2 linked regions of the Variovorax sp. PBL-E5 genome follow. The protein of the gene in region 1 binds, or shares a complex with, the protein of each later gene. Links are inferred from orthologs where the notes say so. Each region holds a gene or a part of one and is shown on either strand. Other genes may lie near its edges.

Region 1 (7,850 bases):
CCGGCGTCGATGCCGAGAACCAGCTGATCGCCGGCGCCGTGCAGGGCGTGGTCGGCTTCTACGACCACACCATCGACCTGCAGAGTAAGGGCAAGGAGATCGAGGCCATCGCGGTGTTCTGCAAGGTGCCGGGCGAGGTCGAGATGGTCTCCAGCAAGGCGGCGCCGACTTTCAAGACCATGGCCGATGCCAAGGGCAAGACGCTGGGCGTGACCGGCCTCGGCTCGTCGACCGATTTCCTCACGCGCTACCTGGCAGACCGCCAGGGCGTGGCCTCCAAGGACTACTCGTTGCTGCCCGTCGGCGCCGGCAACACCTTCATCGCGGCGATGAAGCAGGACCGCATCCAGGCCGGCATGACCACCGAGCCCACGATCTCGGAAATGCTCAAGACCGGCGATGCCAGGGTGCTGGTGGATCTGCGCACCGAGAAGGATACGAGCGCGGCACTGGGCGGCCTCTATCCCGCCGCGAGCTTCTATGTCCAGAACACCTGGGCCGAGTCGCACAAGGAGCAGGCCACCAAGCTGGCCCACGCCTTTGCCCGCACGATGGAATACATCCACACCCATTCGGCGGCCGAGATCGCCGACAAGGTGCCGCGCGACTACTACGGCAATGACAAGGAGCTGTACGTGAAGGCGCTCGAATCTTCGCTGCCGATGTTCACCACCGACGCGAAGATGCCGGCCGGCGGCCCGGAGACCGTGCTCAAGGTGCTGGCCACCTACAAGCCGCTCGTCAAGAGCAAGAACATCGACCTGTCCAAGACGTACAGCAACGCGTACCTGGCGGCGGGGGCCAAGTGAGCGACAGCACGCCGGCCATCGATTTCCGCGGCGTCTCGCTGCGCTTCATCTCCGCCGACGGCAATGCCACGGTGGCGCTGCGCAACTTCAACATGGCGGTGGCGCGCGGCGAGTTCGTCGCCATCGTCGGCCCGACGGGCTGCGGCAAGTCGACCACGCTCAACATGATCACGGGCCTTTTGAAGCCCACGGTCGGGGAGGTGCACGTGATGGGCAAGCCCGTCCAGGGCATCGATCCGCGCATCGGCTTCGTGTTCCAGGCCGACGCGGTGTTCCCGTGGCGCAGCGTGATCGACAACGTCGCGGCCGGCCCGATGTTCCGCGGCAAGCCGAAGCAGGAGGCCTACGCCATGGCCGAGGACTGGATCCAGCGCGTGGGCCTCGGCAAGTTCGGCAAGCACTACCCGCACCAGCTCTCGGGCGGCATGCGCAAGCGGGTGGCGCTGGCGCAGACCTTCATCAACAACCCCGAGATCCTGCTGATGGACGAGCCCTTCTCGGCGCTCGACATGCAGACCCGCACGCTGATGCAGGACGAACTGCTCAAGATCTGGTCGGGCACCGGCGGCTCGGTGGTGTTCGTCACGCACGACCTCGAGGAAGCGATCGCGCTGGCCGACCGCGTGTTCGTGCTGTCGGCGCGGCCGGGCACGCTCAAGCGCGTCTACGAGATCGATCTGCCGCGCCCGCGCGTGACCTCGACGGTGCGCTACGAGCCGAAGTTCATCGAGCTCTCCAAGCACATCTGGGACGATCTTCGCGAAGAAGTCACGCTCGCATGAATCCCACCGAATCCCGACCTTCCGGAGCCTCTTCATGACCGACCTTGCCTTGCCCGCCGTCCTGAGCGACGAAGCGCTGGCCCGCGAGTCCGAAATCGCTCAGGCGCGCATCCGCCGGCGCCGCCAGATGATCATCACACTGCGCGTGCTGGTGCTGGTGGTGGTGCTCGGCGGCTGGGAGCTGGCTGCGCGCCGCAAGTGGATCGACCCCTTCTTCTATTCGATGCCCTCGCTGATCTACGACCAGATCGTCGAGTGGATCCGCGACGGCACCTCGCAGGGTTCGCTGTGGATGCAGGTCGCGGTGACGCTGGAGGAAACCGTGATCGGCTTCCTGATCGGCGCCATCGCGGGCGTCATCTGCGGCATCCTGCTCGGGCGCAACAAGCTGCTGTCGGACGTCTTCAGCCTCTACATCCAGATCGCCAACTCGATCCCGCGCGTGGTGCTGGGCTCGATCTTCGTGATCGCGCTCGGGCTGGGGATGGCGTCCAAGGTCGCGCTCGCGGTCGTCATGGTGTTCTTCGTCGTCTTCGGCAATGCCTTCCAGGGCGTGCGCGAGGCCGACAAGTACATGATCGCCAATGCGCAGATCCTCGGCGCCTCGCCGCGCCAGGTGACGATGTCGGTCGTGATCCCGTCGGCCATGTCGTGGATCCTGGCCAGCCTGCACGTGAGCTTCGGCTTCGCGCTGGTCGGTGCCGTGGTCGGCGAATTCCTCGGCGCGAAAGAAGGCATCGGCCTGCTGATCTCGACCGCGCAGGGTGCGTTCAATGCCAGCGGCGTGTTCGCCGCGATGATCGTGCTGGCGGTGGTGGCGCTGCTCGCCGACTTCCTGTTGACCTCGCTGGAGAAGCGGCTGCTCAAGTGGAGGCCGGCTGCGTTCTGAGAACGGTCATGGCGGGCTGAAGATAATCCCGCCATGATCGCCCTCGACTGCTACTACAGCCTGTCCTCGCCCTGGGCCTATTTCGGCGGCCCGCAGCTGCAGGACATCGTGCGCCGCCACCATGTGCAGCTCACGCTCAAGCCCTACGACTTCCAGGCGGTGGTGCCGCAGACCGGCGGCATTCCGCTGAAGACGCGGCCCGAGCCGCGCCGCAGCTACCACGCGCTCGAGCTCGCGCGCTGGCGCGAGCATCTGGGCATGCCGCTGCATCTCGAGCCCGCGCACTATCCCAAGGGCGCGCCGGCCGATCCGGACTGGAACAAGTACCCGGGCTGGATGGTGATCGCCGCGCAGCTGCAGGGGCTGGATGCGCAGCCGCTCTCGCATGCACTCCTGCGCGCGCTGTGGGCCGAGCAGCGCGACACCTCGCAGGCCGAGGTGCGCATCACGGTGGCGGAGGAAAACGGCTACGACGGCGCGGCGCTGCAGGCGCTGGAGCAGACACCGGAGACTCAGGCGATCTACCGCGCCAACAGCGCCGAGGCGGTGGAGATCGGCGTGTTCGGCGCACCCACCTACGTGCTCGCCGGCGAGCGCTTCTGGGGCCAGGATCGATTGCCCTTTCTCGATCGCGCGCTGGACCGGCTGCGGGCCGGACGCCCGGATTGATCCGGCGCCACCGGGCGCGACGGGGCGACGATGGGCGCGGTGCCTGGTGCATGCGCCGCCCGGCCGTTCCGAAGGCGAATACCGAAGCGCTGATGCGCGAAGGTATTCCAGTGCGCGGGGCAGCAGATAATCCGCGGATGCGAATCCGCTTCACCAAGATGCAGGGCGCCGGCAACGACTTCGTCGTGCTGGACGAAACCCGCGGCACGCTCGGCCTGAGCGCGGCGCAGTACCGCTTCCTGGCCGATCGTCATTTCGGCGTCGGCGCCGACCAGGTCCTGAGCGTGCGGCCCGCGCCGTCGCCGGGCATCGATTTCCAGTACGTGATCCACAACGCCGACGGCGGCGAGGTCGAGCAGTGCGGCAATGGCGCGCGCTGTTTCATGCGCTTCGTGCGCGAGCGCGGTCTGACGGTCCAGAACACGGTGCGCGTGCAGACGCTGTCGGGCGTGATCGAGCCGCGCATGGGCGCGGACGGCCGCGTCACGGTCGATATGGGCGGGCCGGTCTTCGAGCCGGCGCAGGTGCCCTTCGACACCGCCGGCCTCGACCCGCAGCCCGAAGGCAGCTGGCAGCTCTGGCATCTGGCGCTCGGCACCCGGGCCGGCAGCGACCTCGTCGCGGTGGCCGTGCTGTCGATGGGCAATCCGCATGCGGTGCAGATCGTCGACGACGTCGACACCGCGCCGGTCGCCGTGCAGGGTCCGTTGATCGAACACCATCCGCGCTTTCCGCAGCGCGTCAACGCCGGCTTCATGCAGGTGGTCGACCGCACGCACCTGCGGCTGCGCGTGTTCGAGCGCGGTGCCGGCGAAACGCTGGCCTGCGGCACCGGCGCCTGCGCCGCGGTGGTCGCGGGCATCCGGCTCGGCCTGCTCGATGCGCGCGTCGATGTCGAGACACGCGGCGGGACGCTGACCATCGAATGGACCGGCGATGGCGCACCGGTCCTGATGACCGGACCCGCCGTCACCGTGTTCGAAGGCGACATCGAGGTGCCGGAGCAGCCATGAATCATTTCAACCAGGACGCCATGAACCCGATCACCGAAGACGACATCGCCAACTACCTGGCGAACACGCCGGATTTCTTCGAGCGCCATGCGCAGCTGCTGGCGCAGGTGCAGCTCACCAGCCCGCACGGCAACCGCGCCGTCAGCCTGCAGGAACGCCAGGCCGAGATGCTGCGCGAGAAGATCAAGGCGCTGGAGCATCGCGTGATGGACATGGTGCGCCACGGCACCGAGAACGTGGTCACGGCCGATCGCCTGCAGCGCTGGACCAGCGGCCTGCTCGCCACCCGCGATCCGCGCGGGCTGCCGACGCAGATCGCCGGCGAGCTGCAGTCGCTCTTCATGGTGCCGCAGACCGCGATCAAGGTCTGGGACTGCGACAGCAACTATCTCAGTGAACCCTATGCGCAGTGGGTCAGCGACGACGTCAAGGCGCTCGCGACTTCGCTGACGGCGCCGTATTGCGGGCTGAATGCGGGCTTCGAGGCCGCCAACTGGCTGCCCGAGGCGCATGCCGCGGTGTCGATCGCGCTGATCCCGCTGCGGCCCGAGGCCGCGATGCCGGCCTTCGGCATGCTGGTGCTGGCGTCGCCCGATGCACAGCGCTTCAATGCCGAAATGGGCACCGATTTCCTGGAGCGCATCGCCGAGCTCGCCTCGGGCGCGCTGTCGCGGCTGCGGCCTTGAGGCGATCGCTCTGGCGCGTGGTGCTGGGCGCGCTCGGGGTTCTCGCGGCGGGCTATGCGGCGATCGCCATCATGGTCTGGCTGCATGCCCTCGATCTGCTCGGTCATCCGCCGCAGCGGCCGGCCGATGCGGCGCTGGTCCTCGGCAATCGCGCGTACTGGGAGGGCCAGCCCAATCCCTGTCTCACCGGCCGCGTCGATGCCGGCATCGCACTGGCCAGGGAAGGCCTGGTGCGCGAACTCGTCATGAGCGGCGGCGTGGACAAGGAAGACGGGCGCATCGAGGCCGAAGTGATGCAGGCCCACGCGCGGCTGTCGGGCTATGCAGGGCCGCTGCTGCTGGAGCCGGTGTCGGCGTCCACGCGCGAGAACCTGTCGATGTCGCGCAGCCTGCTGCAGGCGGCGGGCATGAAGCGCGTGATCATCGTTTCCGAGCCGTACCATCTGTGGCGCGCCGAACGCCTTGCGCACGCGAGCGGCTTCGATCGGCTGTTCGATGTGCAGTACGCCGCGGCGCCGACCTCGTGCTGGCGCCGCTGGGGCATGCTTTTCAAGGGCGCGCTGCGCGAGCCGCTGGCGATCGTGAACAATGGCATGAATGGCTACCTCCACTGACGCGCCGGCCGTGGTGATTCCCGTCCTGATCGAGAAATATCTCGAGCATGTGCGGGTCGAGCGCCGCCTGGCGACGCGCACGGTCGAGCTCTATGCGATCCATCTGAAGTCATTGGCCGAGAAGGCCGCTGCCGCGGGACTCGCGCTCGACAAGGTCCAGACCGCGCACGTGCGCCGCTGGATGGCGCAGTTGCACGGCGCCGGGCGCGAGTCGCGCGGCATCGCGCTGGTGCTGTCGTGCTGGCGCAGCTTCTACCGCTGGCTCGGCAACGAGGGGCTGGTGGGTGCGAACCCGGTCCAGGACGTTCATGCGCCCAAGGCCGCCCGGCCGCTGCCGAAGGCGCTCGCGGTCGACGAGGCGGTGCAGCTCGCGGATCTGCACGATGCCGAGGCCGATCCCTGGGCCGAGGCGCGTGACCACGCGATCGTCGAACTGCTCTATGGCTGCGGGCTGCGCGTCGGTGAACTGACCGGGCTCGATGCGCGGCCGAGCAACACGGCCCGCGGCTGGATCGATCTCGAGGCGACCGAAGCCAACGTGCTCGGCAAGGGCAGCAAGCGCCGCCTCGTGCCGGTGGGCGCCAAGGCGGCCGAAGCCTTGCGCGCGTGGCTCGCGGTGCGCGAGGACTGCGCGGCGCTGCCGGCGGCGCTCCTGCGCGATCCGGCGAGCGCTGCGGCGCTTTTCATCGGCCGCAATGGACTGCGCTTCTCGGCCCATTCCGTGTGGAAGCAATTGCGCCAGCGAAGCCTCAAGGCCGGGCTGTCGGCGCCGGTGCATCCGCACATGCTGCGCCATTCGTTCGCGAGCCATCTGCTGCAGTCCAGCAGCGACCTGCGCGCGGTGCAGGAACTGCTGGGGCACGCCAACATCACGACCACCCAGGTCTACACGCGGCTCGACTTCCAGCATCTGGCCAAGGCCTACGACGCCGCGCACCCGCGGGCGCAGGCGCGGGACGAGGGTCACCAGAAGACGCCCAACGCAAAGGCACGGAAATGAAGCTGCTTCGCCTGCGACCCGGCAAGGAGCGCTCGCTGCTGCGGCGCCATCCCTGGGTGTTCGAGTCGGCGATCGCCAAGGGCGGCGGTGATGCCGGCGAGACGGTGCGCATCGAGTCGGACGATGGCCGCTTCCTTGCCTGGGCGGCGTTCAGCCCGCATTCGAAGATACGGGCACGCGCCTGGAGCTTCGACGAGACGCAGCGCATCGATGCGGCCTTTCTCGCGGCGCGGGTCGCGGCGGCCGTCGAAGCGAGGCATCTGTTCGACCTGCGAAGCGACGGCGTGCGGCTGGTCCATGGCGAGGCCGACGGCCTGCCGGGGCTGATCGTCGACCGTTATGGCGACACGCTGGTGGCGCAATTCCTGTCGGCCGGCGTGGAGCGATGGAAAGCGCCACTGGCCGACGCACTGCTCGCGGCGACCGGACTCGCGAGGCTCTACGAGCGCTCCGATGCCAGCGGTCGCGAACGCGAGGGCCTTGCGCCCGTGACGGGCTGGCTGCGCGGCAGCGGCCCGACGGAACTCACGATCCGCGAGCACGACTGGCATCTCACGCTCGATGTGGCGAGCGGCCACAAGACCGGCTTCTACCTCGACCAGCGCGACAGCCGCCATCGCTTTGCCGAGCTGGCGGCGCATCGGCGCTTTCGGCGCGTGCTCAATTGTTTCTGTTACACCGGCGGCTTCACGGTCGCCGCGCTGGCCGGCCTGAGGAGCGCGGGCGCGCTCGAGGGCGCCGAGCTGATTTCGATCGATTCTTCGTTGCCGGCGCTGGAGCGTGCACGCGCGCACCTGGCGCTGAACGGCTTCGAGGGCGCTTCGGCCGAGTTTCTCGACGCCGATGTCAACGCCACGCTGCGCCGCTTCATCGAGGAGGGCAGGGCGTTCGACGCCATCGTGCTCGATCCGCCCAAGTTCGCGCCGACGGTGGCGCATGCCGAGCGCGCCGCGCGCGCCTACAAGGACATCAACCGGCTGGCCCTCAAGTTGCTGGCGCCGGGCGGGGTGCTCATGACCTTCTCGTGCTCGGGCGGCATCGGGGCCGACCTGTTCCACAAGATCGTGGCCTCGGCCGGCATCGACGCCGGGGTCGACGGCTACATCACCGAACGCCTCGGCGCGGCACCCGACCATCCGATGACCATCGAGTTTCCCGAAGGGGAATACTTGAAAGGCCTGGTGGTGGTGCGCAAGTAGGCTTTGACCTTGCGGCCGCATGGCGCGGGCCCCGTCGCTAAACTTTCCGCCTTTCCCGATTTCCGGAGCATTCCATGGCCCTCATCCCCGCCACCATCCTGACCGGCTTTCTCGGCTCCGGCAAGACCACGCTGCTCAAGCGCATCCTGAGCGAGGCGCACGGCCAGAAGATCGCCGTGATCGAGAACG
Region 2 (7,675 bases), 330 kb from region 1 along the record:
CGGTGCAGATCAATCCGGCCGACCTGCGCATCGACACCTACCGCGCCAGCGGCGCCGGCGGCCAGCACATCAACAAGACCGATTCGGCGGTGCGCATCACGCACATCCCGACCGGCATCGTCGCCGAATGCCAGGACGACCGCAGCCAGCACCGCAACAAGGCCAAGGCGCTGCAGGTGCTGACGGCGCGCATCCAGGAGAAGGAACGCAGCGAGCGCGCCGCGAAAGACGCGGCGACGCGCAAGGGCCTGGTCGGCACCGGCGACCGCTCCGACCGCATCCGCACCTACAACTTCCCGCAGGGGCGGCTCACGGACCACCGGATCAACCTCACGCTCTACAAGCTGCTGGCGATCATGGAAGGCGACCTCGGCGACGTGGTGGCGGCGCTGCAGTCCGCGCGCGAGGCCGAGCAGCTGGCCGAGCTGGAAGCCAGCCTGCCTGCGTGATGACGCCCGGCACGCCTGCGCCGGCGACGGCGGCCGAGATGCTGGCGGCGGCCGCCGCGCTCGGCCTCGATCGGCTCGATGCCCAGCTGCTGCTGCTGCATGCGCTTGGCCGGTCGGCAGACGAGCGCGCATGGCTGATCGCGCATGACACCGATGCGCTGTCCGATGCCGTGTGGCCGGCCTTTTCGCGGCTCTGCGCCCGGCGCGCGGCCGGCGAGCCGCTGGCCTACCTGGTCGGCGAAAAGGAATTTCACGGACTGCGGCTGCAGGTCGATGCACGCGTGCTGGTGCCCCGACCCGACACCGAGACGCTGGTCGACTGGGCGCTGCAGTGCCTGGATGGGCTGACGGCGCCCTCGGTGCTCGATCTGGGCACGGGCAGCGGCGCGATCGCACTGGCCATCGGCGCGGCGCGCGCCGATGCATGGATCGGCGCCGTCGATGCCAGCGCCGGCGCGCTGGCCGTCGCGCGGGCCAATGCGCTGCGGCTCGGTCTGGCGGTTCACTTCATCGAACGCGACTGGCTGGCCGGTGCCGATGCCGGGTATGACCTGATCGTCTCGAACCCGCCGTACATCGCGGCGGGAGACGCGCATCTGCCAGCCCTGATGCACGAACCCTCACAGGCCCTGGTGTCGGGCATCGACGGGCTGGACGACATCCGGCGCATCGTGCAGGCGGCGCCCGGTCATTTGAAGGACGGCGGCTGGCTGTTGCTCGAACACGGCCATGACCAGGCCGCCGCCGTGCGAAACCTGCTCGCGCTGCACGGTTTCGCCGAAGTCCAAAGCCGCAACGACCTGGCAGGCATCGCGCGCTGTTCCGGCGGAATCCTGCGCTCGGTGAAATAATGCCGCGAAGCCCATTTCCAAGGAGTCCCCATGCCCGACGCCCAGCAACGCATCGACGACCTCGTCAAGACCAATGACCTCGTGCTCTTCATGAAGGGCAACGCCAGCTTCCCGATGTGCGGTTTCTCGGGCCGCGCGATCCAGATCCTCAAGGCCGTCGGCGTCGATACGCGCTCGCTCAAGACCGTCAATGTGCTGGAGGACGACGGCATCCGCCAGGGCATCAAGGAATACAGCAACTGGCCGACCATCCCGCAGCTCTACGTCAAGGGCGAGTTCGTCGGCGGCTCGGACATCCTGATGGAAATGTACGAATCAGGCGAGTTGCAACAAATGCTGAACGGCAGCCCGGCCTGATCGTTGGGCTCATGAGCCACGACCACGCCGATGACGGCCAGGCGCACGACCACGATGACGCCGCGTGGAAGCACGATGGCGTGCGCGTGATTCCCGCCAGCCAGCTCGACGCCAACACGGCCCAGACGCCGGGCATGAACCGCGCCGCGGCGATCAACTTCGCGCGCGTCGGCGCGCAGAAGCTCTGGGCCGGGACGGTGACGATCCATGCCAATGCGAAGACCGGTGCCCATCACCATGGGCCGCTCGAATCGGTGATCTACGTCGTGCGCGGACGCGCCCGCATGCGCTGGGGCGACAACCTGGAGTTCACCGCGGAGGCCGGGCCCGGCGATTTCATCTACGTGCCGCCCTATGTGCCGCACCAGGAGATCAACGCCAGCGCGACCGAGGCGCTCGAATGCGTGCTGTGCCGCAGCGATGGCGAGGCGGTGGCGGTCAATCTCGACATCGAGCCGGTCGAGAAGCCCGAGTCGGTGCTGTGGGTCGACCCCACACATCCGCACGGCGGCGTGTAAGCCAGCGGCGACAAAACGCCGAAACCGAGAAAACATAGACACCGTCCGACACGAGGCACGGCTTATGCTGTGTTCCAGTGATCGAAGCCGGAGGTGTCCATGGATTCCCGCAGTCTCGTTCCCGCATCCTCGTCGTTCCAGCTGCCGGTGGCCCAGCTGCGCAGCGTGTTCCGCACCCACGACGTCGAACGCAAGCTTGCCCATCTGCCCGAGCGCGATCACGAGCACCTGCGCACCACTTACGAGCGCATGCTCGAACGCGGCCCCGACCGCTTCCAGGTCAAGCCGAGCGGCGTGCCCGAAATGGCCGCGCTCTACGCGCAACTGCCCAACTTCACCGAGGTGCTGGACGACGTGCGCCGCCACGTCGCGCTGGCGCAGGACAGTCGCGACGGGCTCGAAGTGACGCCGATGCTGCTGCTCGGGCCGCCGGGCATCGGCAAGACGCACTTCGCGAAGAAGCTGGCCGAACTGCTGGGCACCGGCATGTCGCTGGTGCCGATGAGCTCGATGACGGCCGGCTGGCTGCTTTCCGGTGCGTCGTCGCAATGGAAGGGCGCCAAGCCGGGCAAGGTGTTCGAGGCGCTGGTCGACGGGCAGTACGCGAACCCGGTGATGGTGATCGACGAGATCGACAAGGCCGGCGCCGATGCGCAATACGACCCACTCGGCGCGCTCTACAACCTGCTCGAGCACGACACGGCGCATGCCTTCATCGACGAGTTCGCCGAAGTGCCGATCGATGCCAGCCAGGTGATCTGGATCACGACTGCGAACGATGCGCGCGGCATCCCCGAGCCGATCCTGAACCGCATGAACGTGTTCGAGGTCGATGCGCCCTCGCCCGAGGCCGCGCGGCAGATCGCGCGCCAGCTCTATGCATCGATCCGCGGCGAGCACGATTGGGGCCGGATGCTGGCGCAGGAGCCCTCGGCCGACGTGCTCGACCACCTGGCCACGCTGGCGCCGCGCGAGATGCGCCGCGCCTTGATGACCGGCTTCGGCAATGCACGGCTGGCCGGCCGCGACGAGGTGCGCGTGGAGGATCTGCCGCGGGCCGGCGCTGCGCGCAGCCGCATCGGCTTCATGCAATAGACGAAGACCAGCCGTCAGTCCGGCCGGCGATCCTTGAAGACCCAGAACCGCTGGTTCGCGAAAACTGCATCCGGGTAAGGCGCCCTGCCGCGGCTGCCGTTGTAGCGACCGAGCGTCATGAACAGGTCGCCCTGCTCCTGGTTGAGGTAGTGGCGCAGGATGACACAGCCGAAGCGCAGGTTGGTCTGCATGTGGAACAGCTTGGACGGATCGCCGTCGCCGATCACGCGTGTCCAGAAGGGCATCACCTGCATGTAGCCGCGGGCGCCGGCACTGGACACGGCGAACTTGCGGAAGTTGCTCTCGACCTGGATCAGGCCGAGCACCAGGCTGATCTCGAGGCCCGAGCGCTTGCTTTCGTACCAGACGGTCTGGAGGAATTCCTTGCGCGTGGGCCAGTCGGGCAGTTTCTTCTTGAGCCGTTCGCTCATCTCGCCCAGCCAGCGCAGGTAGGTGAGACGCGCCTCGGTGCTGCCGAACTCGGGGACCGGCGGCGCGCCGTTCTGGATCGCCGAACTGAGCGCGGAGCGCACCGAATCGATCAGCGGCTCCTCGATCTGCGCGCCGGCGCGGGCCTGCCGCGGCAGTGCGGCACCGAGCGCGGCGGCGGCAACGCCACCAAGGCACCAGCGCCGTGAGAGGCGGCGCGCACCGTCCGGCGCCGCAGCGGTCATGCGGACAGTCTGCCCCTGATGAAATCCGCGATGCCGCCCGCGGGCACCTTGGTCGCCGCCGCGTCGCGCCGATGCTGGTATTCGAGCTGGCCTTCCTTCAGGCCGCGGTCGGAAATCACCACGCGGTGCGGGACGCCGATCAGTTCCCAGTCGGCGAACATGGCGCCGGGACGCTCGCCGCGATCGTCGAGCAGCACGTCGACGCCGGCGGCCAGCAACTGTTCGTACAACGCCTCGGCAGCGGTCTTGACTTCGGGGCTGCGGTCCATGCCGATGGGACAGACGACGACGGTGAAAGGCGCGATCGCATCGGGCCAGATGATGCCGCGCTCATCGTGGTTCTGTTCGATCGCCGCGGCCGGCAGCCGTGTGATGCCGATGCCGTAGCAGCCCATCTCGAGGAACTGCGGCTTGCCGCCCTCGTCGAGGAAGGTCGCGTTCATGGGCTTGCTGTACTTGGTGCCGAGCACGAACACGTGCCCGACCTCGATGCCGCGCTCGATCGCGAGGAGGCCCTTGCCGTCGGGCGAGGCATCGCCCGCGACCACGTTGCGCAGGTCGGCCACCGCATCGGGCTCGGGCAGGTCGCGGCCCCAGTTGACGCCCGTCATGTGGAAGTCGACTTCGTTGGCGCCGCAGATCCAGTCAGCCATCACCGCCACCTCGCGGTCGGCGACGATCTTCAGCGGACGCCTGAGCTTCAGCGGGCCGAGGTAGCCGGGCTTGCAGCCGAAGTGGTCCTCGATCTCGGCGGAGGTCGCGAAGCGGAAGCCCTGGTCGAGGCCCGGCACCTTGCTCACCTTGATCTCGTTCATGTCATGGTCGCCGCGCACCAGCAGCAACCAGACCTGCGAGCCCTTGACCGCACCGGCTTCGTCGGTGAGCTCGGTGGCGAGGACGAGCGACTTCACGGTGGTCGAGAGCGGCACGCCCAACAGAGCCGCGACGTCTTCGCAGGTGCTCTTGCCCGGTGTCGGCATCTTGGTCAGCGCCTGGGTCGCCGGGCCGCGCGGACCGGCGGGCGCGAGCGCTTCGGCCTTTTCCATGTTGGCCGCGTAGTCGCTGTCGGGGCAGTAGACGATCGCATCCTCGCCGGTCGCCGCGATGACCTGGAACTCCTGGCTCGTGTCACCGCCGATCGCACCGCTGTCGGCCGCCACGGCGCGGTAGCGCAAGCCGAAGCGGTCGAAGATCTTGCGGTAGGCATCCGCCATCACCTGGTAGCTGGCTTTCGCGCCACCGAGGTCGCGATCGAAGCTGTAGGCGTCCTTCATGATGAATTCGCGCCCGCGCATCAGGCCGAAGCGCGGCCGGCGCTCGTCCCTGAACTTGGTCTGGATCTGATAGAAATTCTTCGGCAGCTGCTTGTAGCTGCGGATGTCCTGGCGCGCGATGTCGGTCACCACCTCTTCGCTGGTCGGCTGCACGATGAAGTCGCGCTCGTGGCGGTCCTTGATGCGCAAGAGCTCGGGCCCGAAGTTCTGGAAGCGGCCGCTCTCCTGCCAGAACTCGGCCGGTTGAACCACCGGCATCGCGAGCTCGACCGCGCCGGCGCGGTCCATTTCCTCGCGCACGATCGCCTCGACCTTGCGAATCACCCGCAGCCCCATCGGCATGTAGGTGTAGATGCCCGTGCCGAGCTTCTTGATCATGCCGGCGCGCATCATGAGCCGGTGGCTCGCGATCTCGGCATCGGCCGGCGCTTCCTTGAGGGTGGAGATAAAGAATCGGGAAGCTTTCATCGGTCGCGCAGAGAGGTTCGTCGTTGGAGAAAGAGGCAGGCCGCGAGGCGGCCGGCAACTGGTCGCTTGCCGAGTGCAACCCGGCATGCATAATCGACTCAGTTCAAAAAATTGGGGTTTGATTATGCTCGACCGGGACGGCTTCAGGCCCAACGTCGGCATCATCTTGCTCAACCAGAGAAACCAGGTTTTCTGGGGCAAACGCATCCGCACCCACTCCTGGCAGTTCCCGCAAGGCGGCATCGATCGCGGCGAGAGTCCCGAGCAGGCCATGTTCCGGGAACTGCACGAGGAAGTGGGTCTCCAGCCGGAGCATGTGCGGATCGTGGCCCGTACCCGTGACTGGTTGCGCTACGAGGTGCCGGATCGGTTCATCCGCCGTGACGCACGGGGCCACTACAAAGGCCAGAAGCAGATCTGGTATTTGCTCCAACTGACAGGGCACGACTGGGATCTCAACCTGCGTGCCACCGACCATCCCGAGTTCGACGCCTGGCGCTGGCATGATTACTGGGTCCCGCTGGACGTGGTGGTCGAGTTCAAGCGCGGCGTCTATGAAATGGCGCTGACCGAACTCGCCCGCTACCTGCCCCGGCAGGACTTCCGCAACCGTTTCCTGCGCAGCAACGTGCGCGCCCGTGAATTCGAGCGCCATCCGCCCGGCCCAGGCCATGAGCCCCACTTCGAGCTGCCGCCCGGCGCCAGCTTCGATCCCAATCCCAATGCCAAAGCGTCGAATGACCTTCCTGCCGCAGACGTCTCTTTTCCGCCGCATCGCTAGCACGGCGCCGGTCGCGGCCTGCCTCTTCCTCGCCGCTTGCGCATCAGGCCCGCGGGATACCTCCAATCCCGATTGGGCGCAGGCCGGATCGCCTCCGCCGCCCACGATCACCTCCTCGGACAGGGACTGGAAGGAAACCGACGTTCCCCCGCCGCCCGCCTTCAAGCCGGAGCGGTTGATCCCGATCGAGATGCCGCCCTACATGAGCCTGAAATTCGGCGTCGATCCGGCGACGATCGTGATCACCGGCGATGGCGTCGTGCGCTACGTGGTGGTCGCCAGCAACCGCAGCGGCGACGCGCTCAATGCGTTCTACGAAGGGGTGCGCTGCGCGACCGATGAAAAGAAGACCTACGCGCGCTACAACAACGGCAAATGGGAGGAAGTGCCCAATCCCGACTGGAAGCGCTTCAGCGACCAGAACTCGCGCTACACCCAGGCGCTCGCCGCGCAGGGTGTTTGCCGCGACCACGCGCCACGCGCCTCGGTGAGCGAGATGGTCGACCAGATGAAGAACCCGATCCGCGAGGTGCAGTGAGCGGTCAGCGGGTTCCCGGCATCAACACCATGTTGTCGCGGTGCACCATCTCCGGCTCGGCCGCATAGCCCAGAAGGCGCTCGAACTCGGCTGAGGGCTTGCGGCACAGCATCCGCGCTTCGGCGCTCGAGTAGTTGGCGAGCCCGCGCGCAAGCTCGATGCCGTGTTCGTCGCGCACGGCGATCACGTCGCCGCGCGAGAACTCGCCCTCGACGCTCGTCATGCCGATCGGCAGCAGGCTCTTGCCCTCGCCGCGCACCTTGGCCGCAGCGCCGGGATCGACCATCACCGCACCGCGCAGCTGCAGGTGATCGGCCATCCAGCGCTTGCGGGCCTGGTGCTTGGCGGTCTGCGCCAGCAGCAGCGTTCCGATCGGTTCGCCGCGCGTCAGGCGCAGCAGCGCATCCGGTTCGCGACCCCAGGCGATGACCGTGGAAGCGCCCGAACCGGCGGCGCGCTTGGCCGCCAGGATCTTGGTGATCATGCCGCCGCGGCCGATGCTGCTGCCCGCGCCGCCCGCCATGGCCTCGAGCGCGGGATCGCCGGCGGCGGCCTCGTGCACGAAGCGGGCATCCGGATCCTTGCGCGGATCTGCCGTGAAGAGGCCCTTCTGGTCGGTGAGGATCACCAGCGCATCGGCTTCCACCAGATTGGCCACCAGCGCGCCGAG

What was found.
Region 2: the proteins of dapF (region 1) and WDLP6_RS05890 are in contact, whole or in part, in a solved structure (PDB 5YGU), measured with the Escherichia coli proteins. The link is inferred for Variovorax sp. PBL-E5 from one-to-one orthologs.

Annotation. Positions count from the first base shown.
Region 1 is NZ_LR594671.1:879,577-887,426, forward strand. The notes cover bases 2,269-5,224. They hold dapF (diaminopimelate epimerase), read left to right. Parts: upstream 2,269-3,286; coding sequence 3,287-4,162; downstream 4,163-5,224. Other genes in these bases: WDLP6_RS04325 (ABC transporter permease), read left to right, coding at 2,269-2,480; WDLP6_RS04330 (2-hydroxychromene-2-carboxylate isomerase), read left to right, coding at 2,514-3,149; WDLP6_RS04340 (DUF484 family protein), read left to right, coding at 4,159-4,848; WDLP6_RS04345 (YdcF family protein), read left to right, coding at 4,845-5,224. In the rest of the region: WDLP6_RS04315 (ABC transporter substrate-binding protein), read left to right, coding at 1-809; WDLP6_RS04320 (ABC transporter ATP-binding protein), read left to right, coding at 806-1,591; more of WDLP6_RS04325, read left to right, coding at 1,626-2,268; more of WDLP6_RS04345, read left to right, coding at 5,225-5,462; WDLP6_RS04350 (tyrosine recombinase XerC), read left to right, coding at 5,446-6,462; WDLP6_RS04355 (class I SAM-dependent rRNA methyltransferase), read left to right, coding at 6,459-7,661; WDLP6_RS04360 (CobW family GTP-binding protein), read left to right, coding at 7,736-7,850. UniProt on the Escherichia coli protein: Involved in the succinylase branch of the L-lysine biosynthesis and in the biosynthesis of the pentapeptide incorporated in the peptidoglycan moiety. Catalyzes the stereoinversion of LL-2,6-diaminopimelate (L,L-DAP) to meso-diaminopimelate (meso-DAP).
Region 2 is NZ_LR594671.1:1,213,705-1,221,379, reverse strand. What follows is about bases 4,826-7,638. They hold WDLP6_RS05890 (RNA pyrophosphohydrolase), read left to right. Parts: upstream 4,826-5,810; coding sequence 5,811-6,467; downstream 6,468-7,638. Other genes in these bases: proB (glutamate 5-kinase), read right to left, coding at 7,010-7,638; WDLP6_RS05885 (CNP1-like family protein), read left to right, coding at 6,358-7,005; WDLP6_RS05895 (proline--tRNA ligase), read right to left, coding at 4,826-5,686. In the rest of the region: prfA (peptide chain release factor 1), read left to right, coding at 1-449; prmC (peptide chain release factor N(5)-glutamine methyltransferase), read left to right, coding at 449-1,300; grxD (Grx4 family monothiol glutaredoxin), read left to right, coding at 1,331-1,657; WDLP6_RS05910 (cupin domain-containing protein), read left to right, coding at 1,669-2,175; WDLP6_RS05905 (AAA family ATPase), read left to right, coding at 2,275-3,270; WDLP6_RS05900 (lytic transglycosylase domain-containing protein), read right to left, coding at 3,285-3,944; more of WDLP6_RS05895, read right to left, coding at 3,941-4,825; more of proB, read right to left, coding at 7,639-7,675. UniProt on the Escherichia coli protein: Master regulator of 5'-end-dependent mRNA decay.